DNA from 2 places in the Enterobacter pseudoroggenkampii genome. Region 1 is predicted to be linked to the other one. Evidence: predicted binding sites of a transcription regulator. Region 1 holds the regulator's gene; the other holds the start of a gene.
The links. Region 1 encodes Fur, which represses iron uptake genes when iron is present. Its sites were predicted from a motif close to ATAATAATGAGAACNACTATCAA; they were not measured.

Region 1 (4,996 bases):
TTATTTTTTAAAAAAAAGTTTGTGCCATTGCGAAAATCAAAAATGTTACATAAAAGGAAAGAGATACCACGTCTACCCACTGAAATACCTGATAATTCCCCATCATTCCTCGCCTTCCCGTAAATGTTACAAAGCACTACCAATTATGTGCACTTCGTCATAATCCTGACTTTTGTCCGCTAAAAAGCATTGATAATTCGCGTCGCGAAAAATAACCTAAAGACGGTAGTTAATTCGAGGGTATTTAAAACTACCCCTGACCATTTGGTCTTTTTTATTTACGCCGTTTCAGGCGTTTTAATTCGTCAAAGAGGAATAATCTATGCGTACGTTCAGTGGCAAACGTAGTGCGCTGGCGCTGGCTATTGCCGGTGTGACAGCAATGTCGGGACTTGTGATTGCGCCAGAGGCAAAAGCAGCGGGTTTCATCGAAGATTCTACCCTCACGGGCGGTATTTATTACTGGCAGCGTGAGCGTGACCGTAAAGACGTCACTGAAGATAAATACAAAACCAACCTTTCTCACTCCACCTGGAACGCCAACCTGGACTTCCAGTCAGGCTATGCCGCGGATATGTTCGGTCTGGATATTGCTGCGTTTACCGCGATTGAAATGGCGGAAAACGGCGACAGCGGCCACCCGAACGAAATCGCCTTCTCCTCCAGCAACAAAGCCTATGATGAAGACTGGTCCGGGGATAAGAGCGGTATAAGCCTTTACAAAGCCGCGGCGAAATTTAAATACGGTCCGGTATGGGCGCGCGGCGGTTATATTCAGCCAACTGGCCAGACTCTGTTAGCGCCACACTGGAGCTTTATGCCGGGTACCTATCAGGGTGCGGAAGCGGGGGCTAACTTTGACTACGGTGATGCGGGTGCGTTGAGCTTCTCCTATATGTGGACCAACGAGTACAAAGCGCCTTGGCACATCGAGATGGACAAGTTCTACCAGAACGATAAAAAAACCAAAGTCGATTACCTGCACTCGCTGGGCGCGAAATACGACTTCAAAAACGATCTGGTGCTTGAAGCGGCATTTGGTCAGGCACAAGGCTATATCGATCAGTACTTTGCCAAGGCCAGCTATAAGTTTGATGTCGCGGGTAGCCCGCTGAGTACCAGCTACCAGTTCTACGGTACGCGCGATAAAGTCAGTAACGGTGGGGTCAATGACATTTATGACGGCACCGCGTGGCTGCAGGCACTCACCTTCGGCTACAAGGTTGGTCAGGTTGATTTGCGTCTGGAAGGCACATGGGTGAAGGCGGAAGGGCAGCAGGGCTACTTCCTGCAGCGTATGACTCCGACCTACGCCTCCTCCAACGGCCGTCTTGATATCTGGTGGGATAACCGCTCAGACTTCAACGCCGACGGCGAGAAAGCGGTCTTCTTCGGTGCAATGTACGACCTGAAAAACTGGAACCTGCCTGGCTGGGCGGTGGGCGCTTCTTACGCTTACGCCTGGGACGCAAAACCTGCCGATATGGCAACACCGGACGCATACTACGATCCCAACTATCGCCTGAAAGAGTCTTCCTACAGCCTGGATGCAATCTATACCCTGCAGGATGGCCGCGCGAAAGGCACGATGTTCAAACTGCACTTCACCCAGTATGACAACCACTCCGATATCCCGAGCTATGCGGGCGGTTACGGCAACATCTTCCAGGATGAACGTGACGTGAAATTCATGGTTATCGCCCCATTCACCATCTTCTGATAAACGCACTGGCGGGCTGAGTCCCGCCGGTATGGAGACTGTATATGATGAAAAAAATCGTAGTCGTCGCGTTGCTGGCATCAGGGCTGGTGGCGTGTGCGCAGACTCAGGCACCAAAAGAGGACTCCCGCCTGAAGGAGGCATATAGCGCCTGCATTAATACTGCGGAAGGTTCGCCGGAAAAAATTGAAGCCTGTCAGAGCGTGCTAAACGTGCTGAAGAAAGAGAAAGCGCATGAGCAGTTCGCGACGCAGGAAAATGTCCGCGTAATGGATTACCAGGCCTGTATCCAGGCGCGTAAAACCGGTAACGATCAGGAAGTGGCGAAGCGTTGCGACCAGATTTGGAAAGAAATTCGAAGCAATAACAGTAAGTAACTCGCTGTTATCATGCCCGGTGGCGCTGCGCCACCGGGCATTTTTTTAGGCAAAAAAAAGCCAACCTTACGGCTGGCTCAGAGTATGAACACTTGTTTATTTCGCGTCGTGCGCGTGGTCGTCTTCGCGGCAATCGCCTTCAGCACAATGACCGTAAAGGTACAGGCTGTGGTTGGTCAGGCGGATGCCATGACGCGCGGCGATTTCACGCTGGCGTGATTCGATGGAATCATCGCTGAATTCAATGACCTTGCCGCAATCGAGGCAGATCAGGTGATCGTGGTGCTGCTGCTGGGTCAGTTCGAAAACAGATTTACCGCCTTCGAAATTATGACGGGTAACAATGCCCGCGTCATCAAACTGGTTCAGCACGCGATAGACGGTAGCCAGCCCAATCTCTTCACCCATGTCGATAAGACGTTTATAAAGGTCTTCCGCACTGACATGGTGATTGTCTGGACCCTGAAGCACTTCAAGGATTTTTAACCGAGGAAGCGTAACTTTCAGGCCAGCCTTCTTTAATGCGGTATTGTTGTCAGTCATGCGGAATCTGTCCTGTTGCTAAACGATTCACTTCTGTAGGAAGTGACAGAAAATGCACCTGGGATAATGCGTCTCATTATAGAACTGCCATGGCTAAATGAAAACTGCAAGTCTCAGGCAAAATATGCTTATAAAAATGGGGTATCACCAACAAACTTGCTCAATGGAAAACCACATTTTATCAGGGAGACATTGTACAGGTCTGGGCGAAAAAGTTAAAAGATTGTAGCGATTAATTTAATCGGTTTGACCTGGGGCATGGGCGCAACCGCAGTTGCGCCGCGAAATAATCAGGCGTTCAGAATATCGTCCAGGTGCAGTTCTTCACGGATCTGCTTCACCCACTTCTCAACACGCTCGGCGGTCAGTTCTGGCTGACGGTCTTCGTCGATGGCCAGACCCACGAAGTGATCGTCATCGGCCAGGCCTTTAGACGCTTCGAAGTGGTAACCGGCGGTCGGCCAGTGGCCTACAATAACCGCGCCATTCGGCTCAATGATGTCGCGGATGGTGCCCAGCGCGTCACAGAAGTATTCGGCGTAGTCTTCCTGATCGCCACAGCCAAACAGGGCGACCAGCTTACCGTTGAAGTCGACTTCTTCCAGCGTCGGGAAGAAATCATCCCAGTCGCACTGGGCTTCACCGTAGTACCAGGTTGGGATACCCAGCAGCAAAATGTCATAGCCTTCCAGATCTTCTTTGCTGCTCTTGGCGATGTCATGCACATCAGCAACGTCTTTACCGAGCTGTTTTTGAATGTTTTTTGCGATATTTTCGGTATTGCCGGTATCACTGCCAAAGAAAATGCCGATGATTGCCATGAGTAAAATAACCTCTTGAAACTTAATAGTATGGTGGCGCAATTCGGCCACGGATAAGGGCAATAATAGCAGAACTGGCAACCCTGCGGAAACAGCTATCGCGCAGGACTGCACTCTGTGCTACATGAAAAGGGCGATAAAGGGGATTTTCAGACTTATGCCTGGCCGCGTAACGTTTCAAGCTGAGCGATCAACATCTCTTCAATGAGTTCACTGCGGCTGATATTTCGCGCGTCGGCCAGCTCGTTCAGCGCATCGACGGCGTCGGCGTTAAGCTTCAGTTCGACACGCTTAAGCCCACGATTTTTATCGCGTTTAAGCTGGTTGCGTTTATTGATACGCAGCTGTTCATCGCGCGAAAGCGGATTCGTCTTGGGTCGTCCCGGGCGACGCTCATTCGCGAACAGATCTAGTGTCGTACGGTCCGTTTGTTCTTTGGCCATGATTCTGAGACTTCGGGGGAAACACGCCGCCCTGCTAATGCCCGGGCGATAAGCGCGCCATCATACATCACCAAAAACGGCACGCCAACGACTGGACGCCTGCAGCCTTCCAGTCGCTCTCTTTTTAATCAATTTGCAGTATCAGCAAGATAGCGGCGAATGGCGCGCAGCACGGCGTCAGGTTTTTCCGCATGCACCCAGTGCCCGGCACCGGCAATAACGTGGGCGCGAGCCTGCGGGAACTGGGCCAGCAGCGTGTCGCGGTACGCGTCGGTTACGTAAGGTGAGTTTCCGCCGCGAATAAAGAGGGTAGGGTGCGGCCAGGCGGGGACGGTTTTCCAGCCCACGATGTTGTTGTACTGGTCCCAGAGCACCGGCACGTTAAAACGCCATTGCCCGTCAACAAACGACTTCAGCAGGAACTGCACGACGCCTTCTTCATCAAGATGCTCACGCATGACGGCAGCCGCCTGTTGGCGTGTCGCGACACCCGCTTCTGTGACCGCATTAATGGCGGCAAAAATCTCGTCGTGACGACGGACGTCATAATCCACGGGCGCGACGTCAATTACCACCAGGCCGCTAATACGGTCCGGGGCCAGTGCCGTCAGGGCCATCACCGCTTTACCACCCATTGAATGCCCGATCAGCGTTACCTTCTGCAGGCTATGTGCGTCCAGCGTATCCAGCAGATCCTGCGCCATCGCCGCGTAGGTCATCTCGTCGGAACGCCCGGAAAGACCGTGATTGCGCATATCGACCTGTAAAATATCGTGGTCGGTAACCAGATCGCGTGCCAGCACGCCCAGGTTATCCAGGCTGCCAAAAAGCCCGTGAACCAGTACGATGGGAGAATTATTGTTCGGCGATTGTGCAGTTTGCGCTCGGGTATTCAATTTCATGGCAAAGTTCTTTTTTTACGTATGTCAGGTTAGGGTATCATGTTGACCATTCTGCCGCCCGGCTGCAAGGTTCCAGTTTAATCTGACTTTTGCCGCCAACCTGGTTTGACGCTATCCGCTGTTGGGATTTGACCTTATAATCCCAATGACTTGTATTCAGATAAGATATCGCACTGGATTAAGATGAAAA
Region 2 (4,996 bases), on a different contig from region 1:
TTACGAGTTCATCAACGACATCAAAGGTGGTGTAATTCCTGGCGAATACATCCCAGCCGTTGATAAAGGCATCCAGGAACAGCTGAAAGCGGGCCCTCTGGCTGGCTATCCGGTTGTTGACATGGGTGTTCGTCTGCACTTCGGTTCTTACCACGACGTTGACTCCTCTGAACTGGCGTTTAAACTGGCTGCGTCTATTGCCTTTAAAGAAGGCTTTAAGAAAGCAAAACCAGTTCTGCTTGAGCCAATCATGAAGGTTGAAGTAGAAACTCCTGAAGAGAACACCGGTGACGTTATCGGTGACTTGAGCCGTCGTCGCGGTATGCTGCGTGGTCAGGAATCCGAAGTAACTGGCGTTAAGATCCACGCTGAAGTTCCGCTGTCTGAAATGTTCGGATATGCAACTCAGCTGCGTTCTCTGACCAAAGGTCGTGCATCATACACCATGGAATTCCTGAAGTATGATGATGCGCCTAACAACGTTGCTCAGGCCGTTATTGAAGCCCGTGGTAAGTAATCCACAGGATTAAAACCTAAGTCCCGTGCTCTCTCCACAGGGGAGAGCACTATAGTAAGGAATATAGCCGTGTCTAAAGAAAAATTTGAACGTACAAAACCGCACGTCAACGTTGGTACTATCGGCCACGTTGACCATGGTAAAACTACCCTGACTGCTGCAATCACTACCGTTCTGGCTAAAACCTACGGTGGTTCTGCTCGTGCATTCGACCAGATCGATAACGCACCAGAAGAAAAAGCACGTGGTATCACCATCAACACTTCCCACGTTGAATATGACACCCCGACTCGCCACTACGCACACGTAGACTGCCCAGGCCACGCCGACTATGTTAAAAACATGATCACCGGTGCTGCGCAGATGGACGGCGCGATCCTGGTTGTTGCTGCGACTGACGGCCCAATGCCTCAGACTCGTGAGCACATCCTGCTGGGTCGTCAGGTAGGCGTTCCTTTCATCATCGTGTTCCTGAACAAATGCGACATGGTTGATGACGAAGAGCTGCTGGAACTGGTAGAGATGGAAGTTCGTGAACTGCTGTCTCAGTACGATTTCCCAGGCGACGATACCCCAATCGTTCGAGGTTCTGCTCTGAAAGCGCTGGAAGGCGAAGCTGAGTGGGAAGCGAAAATCATCGAACTGGCTGGCTTCCTGGATTCTTACATCCCAGAACCAGAGCGTGCGATTGACAAGCCATTCCTGCTGCCAATCGAAGACGTATTCTCCATCTCCGGTCGTGGTACCGTTGTTACCGGTCGTGTAGAGCGCGGTATCATCAAAGTTGGCGAAGAAGTTGAAATCGTTGGTATCAAAGAGACTGCGAAGTCTACCTGTACTGGCGTTGAAATGTTCCGCAAACTGCTGGACGAAGGCCGTGCTGGTGAGAACGTTGGTGTTCTGCTGCGTGGTATCAAACGTGAAGAAATCGAACGTGGTCAGGTTCTGGCGAAGCCAGGCTCAATCAAGCCACACACCAAGTTCGAATCTGAAGTGTACATTCTGTCCAAAGACGAAGGCGGCCGTCATACTCCGTTCTTCAAAGGCTACCGTCCACAGTTCTACTTCCGTACAACTGACGTGACCGGTACCATCGAACTGCCAGAAGGCGTTGAGATGGTAATGCCAGGCGACAACATCAAGATGGTTGTGACTCTGATCCACCCAATCGCGATGGACGACGGTCTGCGTTTCGCAATCCGTGAAGGCGGCCGTACCGTTGGCGCGGGCGTTGTTGCTAAAGTTCTGGGCTAATTAATTATCCCCGAATAAAAAAAGGACGCTTCGGCGTCCTTTTTTGTTTTTTGCCGCTCAGGCGTTGTCACAAAATTTCGCATTTTTTGCCTGCTCCCGTCCCGTATTGTGGCGTTTGTGCTATTGTAATCATAACCATTCTCACTTACACTTTGCGCATAATTTGAACGGGAGTCTCTATGTACGTTTGTTTATGTAATGGTGTAAGCGACAAGAAAATACGTCAGGCCGTTCGCCAGTTTCAGCCTCAGTCATTTCAACAGCTACGCAAATTTGTTCCGGTGGGAAATCAATGCGGTAAATGCGTACGTGCTGCGCGAGAGATCATGCAGGACGAATTGATGCAGATCCCGGAATACAAAGAGATAGCGTAAGCGCCCATCTTTTTTTTGACATCCCTGTAGCCCGATCTACGCTTCAATGAGTGGAAGCGGAGGGACTATATAATGAAAGGTGATGTTAAAATCATAAGTTATCTCAATAAATTATTGGGAAATGAGCTTGTCGCAATTAACCAGTACTTTCTTCACGCGAGAATGTTCAAAAACTGGGGGCTTAAACGTCTGAACGACGTTGAGTACCATGAATCGATCGATGAAATGAAGCACGCTGATAAATATATCGAGCGTATTTTATTTCTTGAAGGCATTCCAAACCTGCAGGATCTCGGCAAGCTGGGCATCGGAGAAGATGTCGAAGAGATGCTGCGTTCTGACCTCAGGCTGGAACTTGAAGGCGCCAAAGATCTCCGTGAAGCCATTGCCTACGCAGACAGCGTACATGACTACGTCAGTCGCGATATGATGATCCAAATCCTGGCCGATGAAGAAGGCCATATTGACTGGCTGGAAACGGAGCTGGATCTGATTGCTAAAATTGGCCTGCAGAACTACCTTCAGTCACAGATTAAAGTGGAAGAGTAACCAACGTCTTCCAGCCTATGCATAAACCCGCTGCTGCCAGAAATGGCCCAAAAGGCAGCGGGTTTTTTATTGCCTTCATATCAGGGCGGATTAACGAAAAAACAAGAATGCAAAGAAGCGCCATCAGCGCCGCGAGTAGCGCCAGCGTAGGCAGTACGCACCAGCCGTGCCATGCACCAAGCGCCGCCAGGTATTTCACATCGCCATATCCCATACCTTCACGTCGGCGGATAAACCAGTAGCCCCAGTAAATAACGGCAAAGCCAATATATCCAGCCATCGCACCCGCCACCGCGCTCGGCAGAAAATCAGGATGGATACAGAGCTGAAAGAGCAGACCCGCCCATAGCAGCGGGCAGAGAAATTTATCGGGAAGCCGACCGTAGCGAATATCGGCATGTACCAGTAAGGCAGTCAGTGAAAGATAGATCAGCAGAAAGGGGAGGGTGGTTAGCATGAAAAAGGCCTCAAACGGGTTTGAGCGCATACTCGTTATAAACGGCCTGGCCGGCAATGCATAAAAAACGGAGATGCGTAGCGGCTCGAAACAAAGAATCGACGCAGAATACATTGCATGAAATGTTGCGCGCTCTTACGCATCCTGCGCCTTTGGCGCTTAATTTCTAAACGGCACTTGCGTCTTACCCAGATTTACGTATAATGCGCGGGCTTGTCGTAATTGACGGCGGGTTCAATCAGAACCAGAGTAGCTCATTTTGTTACTCAACAATGCTCCCAATTGGGGAGCTACGTAAGAACGGTTACACTCTCCCATCAATCGTAATGGGTTTGAGGAGTAATCATTTTCGTTTATAAAATAATTGGAGCTCTGGTCTCATGCAGAACCAAAGAATCCGTATCCGCCTTAAAGCGTTTGATCATCGTCTGATCGATCAATCAACCGCGGAAATCGTCGAGACTGCTAAGCGCACTGGTGCGCAAGTCCGTGGTCCGATCCCGCTGCCGACCCGCAAAGAGCGCTTCACCGTTCTGATCTCCCCGCACGTCAACAAAGACGCGCGTGATCAGTACGAAATCCGCACTCACAAGCGTCTGGTTGACATCGTTGAGCCAACTGAGAAAACCGTTGATGCTCTGATGCGTCTGGATCTGGCTGCCGGTGTAGACGTGCAGATCAGCCTGGGTTAATCAGGTCATCGAGCGATTGAGAGGTTGAAACAATGATTGGTTTAGTCGGTAAAAAAGTGGGTATGACCCGCATCTTCACTGAAGATGGCGTTTCTATCCCAGTAACCGTAATCGAAGTTGAAGCAAACCGCGTTACTCAGGTTAAAGATCTGGCTAACGATGGCTACCGCGCTATTCAGGTTACCACTGGTGCTAAAAAAGCTAACCGTGTAACCAAACCAGAAGCGGGTCACTTCGCTAAAGCTGGCGTAGAAGCTGGCCGTGGTCTGTGGGAATTCCGTCTTGCTGAAGGCGAAGAGTTCACCGTAGGTCAGGACATTAGCGTTGAGCTGTTTGCTGACGTTAAAAAAGTTGACGTAACCGGTACCTCTAAAGGTAAAGGTTTTGCTGGTACCGTTAAGCGCTGGAACTTCCGTACCCAGGACGCTACTCACGGTAACTCCTTGTCTCACCGCGTTCCGGGTTCTATCGGTCAGAACCAGACTCCGGGCAAAGTGTTCAAAGGCAAGAAAATGGCAGGTCAGCTGGGTAACGAACGTGTAACCGTTCAGAGCCTGGACGTAGTACGTGTTGACGCTGAGCGCAACCTGCTGCTGGTTAAAGGTGCAGTTCCGGGTGCAACCGGTAGCGACCTGATCGTTAAACCAGCTGTGAAGGCGTAAGGGGATAGCAATGGAATTAGTATTGAAAGACGCGCAGAGCGCGCTGACTGTTTCCGAAACTACCTTCGGTCGTGATTTCAACGAAGCGCTGGTTCACCAGGTTGTTGTTGCTTATGCAGCTGGTGCTCGTCAGGGTACTCGTGCTCAGAAGACTCGTGCTGAAGTAACTGGTTCTGGCAAAAAGCCATGGCGCCAGAAAGGTACCGGCCGTGCGCGTTCAGGTTCTATCAAGAGCCCGATCTGGCGTTCAGGTGGCGTGACCTTCGCTGCGCGTCCACAGGACCACAGTCAAAAAGTTAACAAAAAGATGTACCGCGGCGCGCTGAAAAGCATCCTGTCCGAACTGGTACGTCAGGATCGTCTGATCGTTGTCGAGAAGTTCTCTGTAGAAGCGCCTAAAACTAAGCTGCTGGCACAGAAACTGAAAGACATGGCTCTGGAAGATGTGCTGATCATCACCGGTGAGCTGGACGAGAACCTGTTCCTGGCCG

Region 2: bfd (bacterioferritin-associated ferredoxin) is a predicted target of Fur. The motif match lies at 1,894-1,916, and genes of this name have one in related genera.

What each region holds. Positions count from the first base shown of each region.
Region 1 covers NZ_JAPMLV010000001.1:409,710-414,705, forward strand. Annotated here, with positions in the region: gene chiP (chitoporin ChiP) at 323-1,720, shown strand; gene chiQ (ChiQ/YbfN family lipoprotein) at 1,768-2,097, shown strand; gene fur (ferric iron uptake transcriptional regulator) at 2,194-2,640, opposite strand; gene fldA (flavodoxin FldA) at 2,931-3,461, opposite strand; gene ybfE (LexA regulated protein) at 3,617-3,904, opposite strand; gene ybfF (esterase) at 4,033-4,806, opposite strand; gene seqA (replication initiation negative regulator SeqA) at 4,990-4,996, shown strand, end outside.
Region 2 covers NZ_JAPMLV010000007.1:162,056-167,051, forward strand. Annotated here, with positions in the region: gene fusA (elongation factor G) at 1-517, shown strand, start outside; gene tuf (elongation factor Tu) at 587-1,771, shown strand; gene bfd (bacterioferritin-associated ferredoxin) at 1,951-2,145, shown strand; gene bfr (bacterioferritin) at 2,218-2,694, shown strand; gene OTG14_RS21300 (prepilin peptidase) at 2,678-3,151, opposite strand; gene rpsJ (30S ribosomal protein S10) at 3,532-3,843, shown strand; gene rplC (50S ribosomal protein L3) at 3,876-4,505, shown strand; gene rplD (50S ribosomal protein L4) at 4,516-4,996, shown strand, end outside.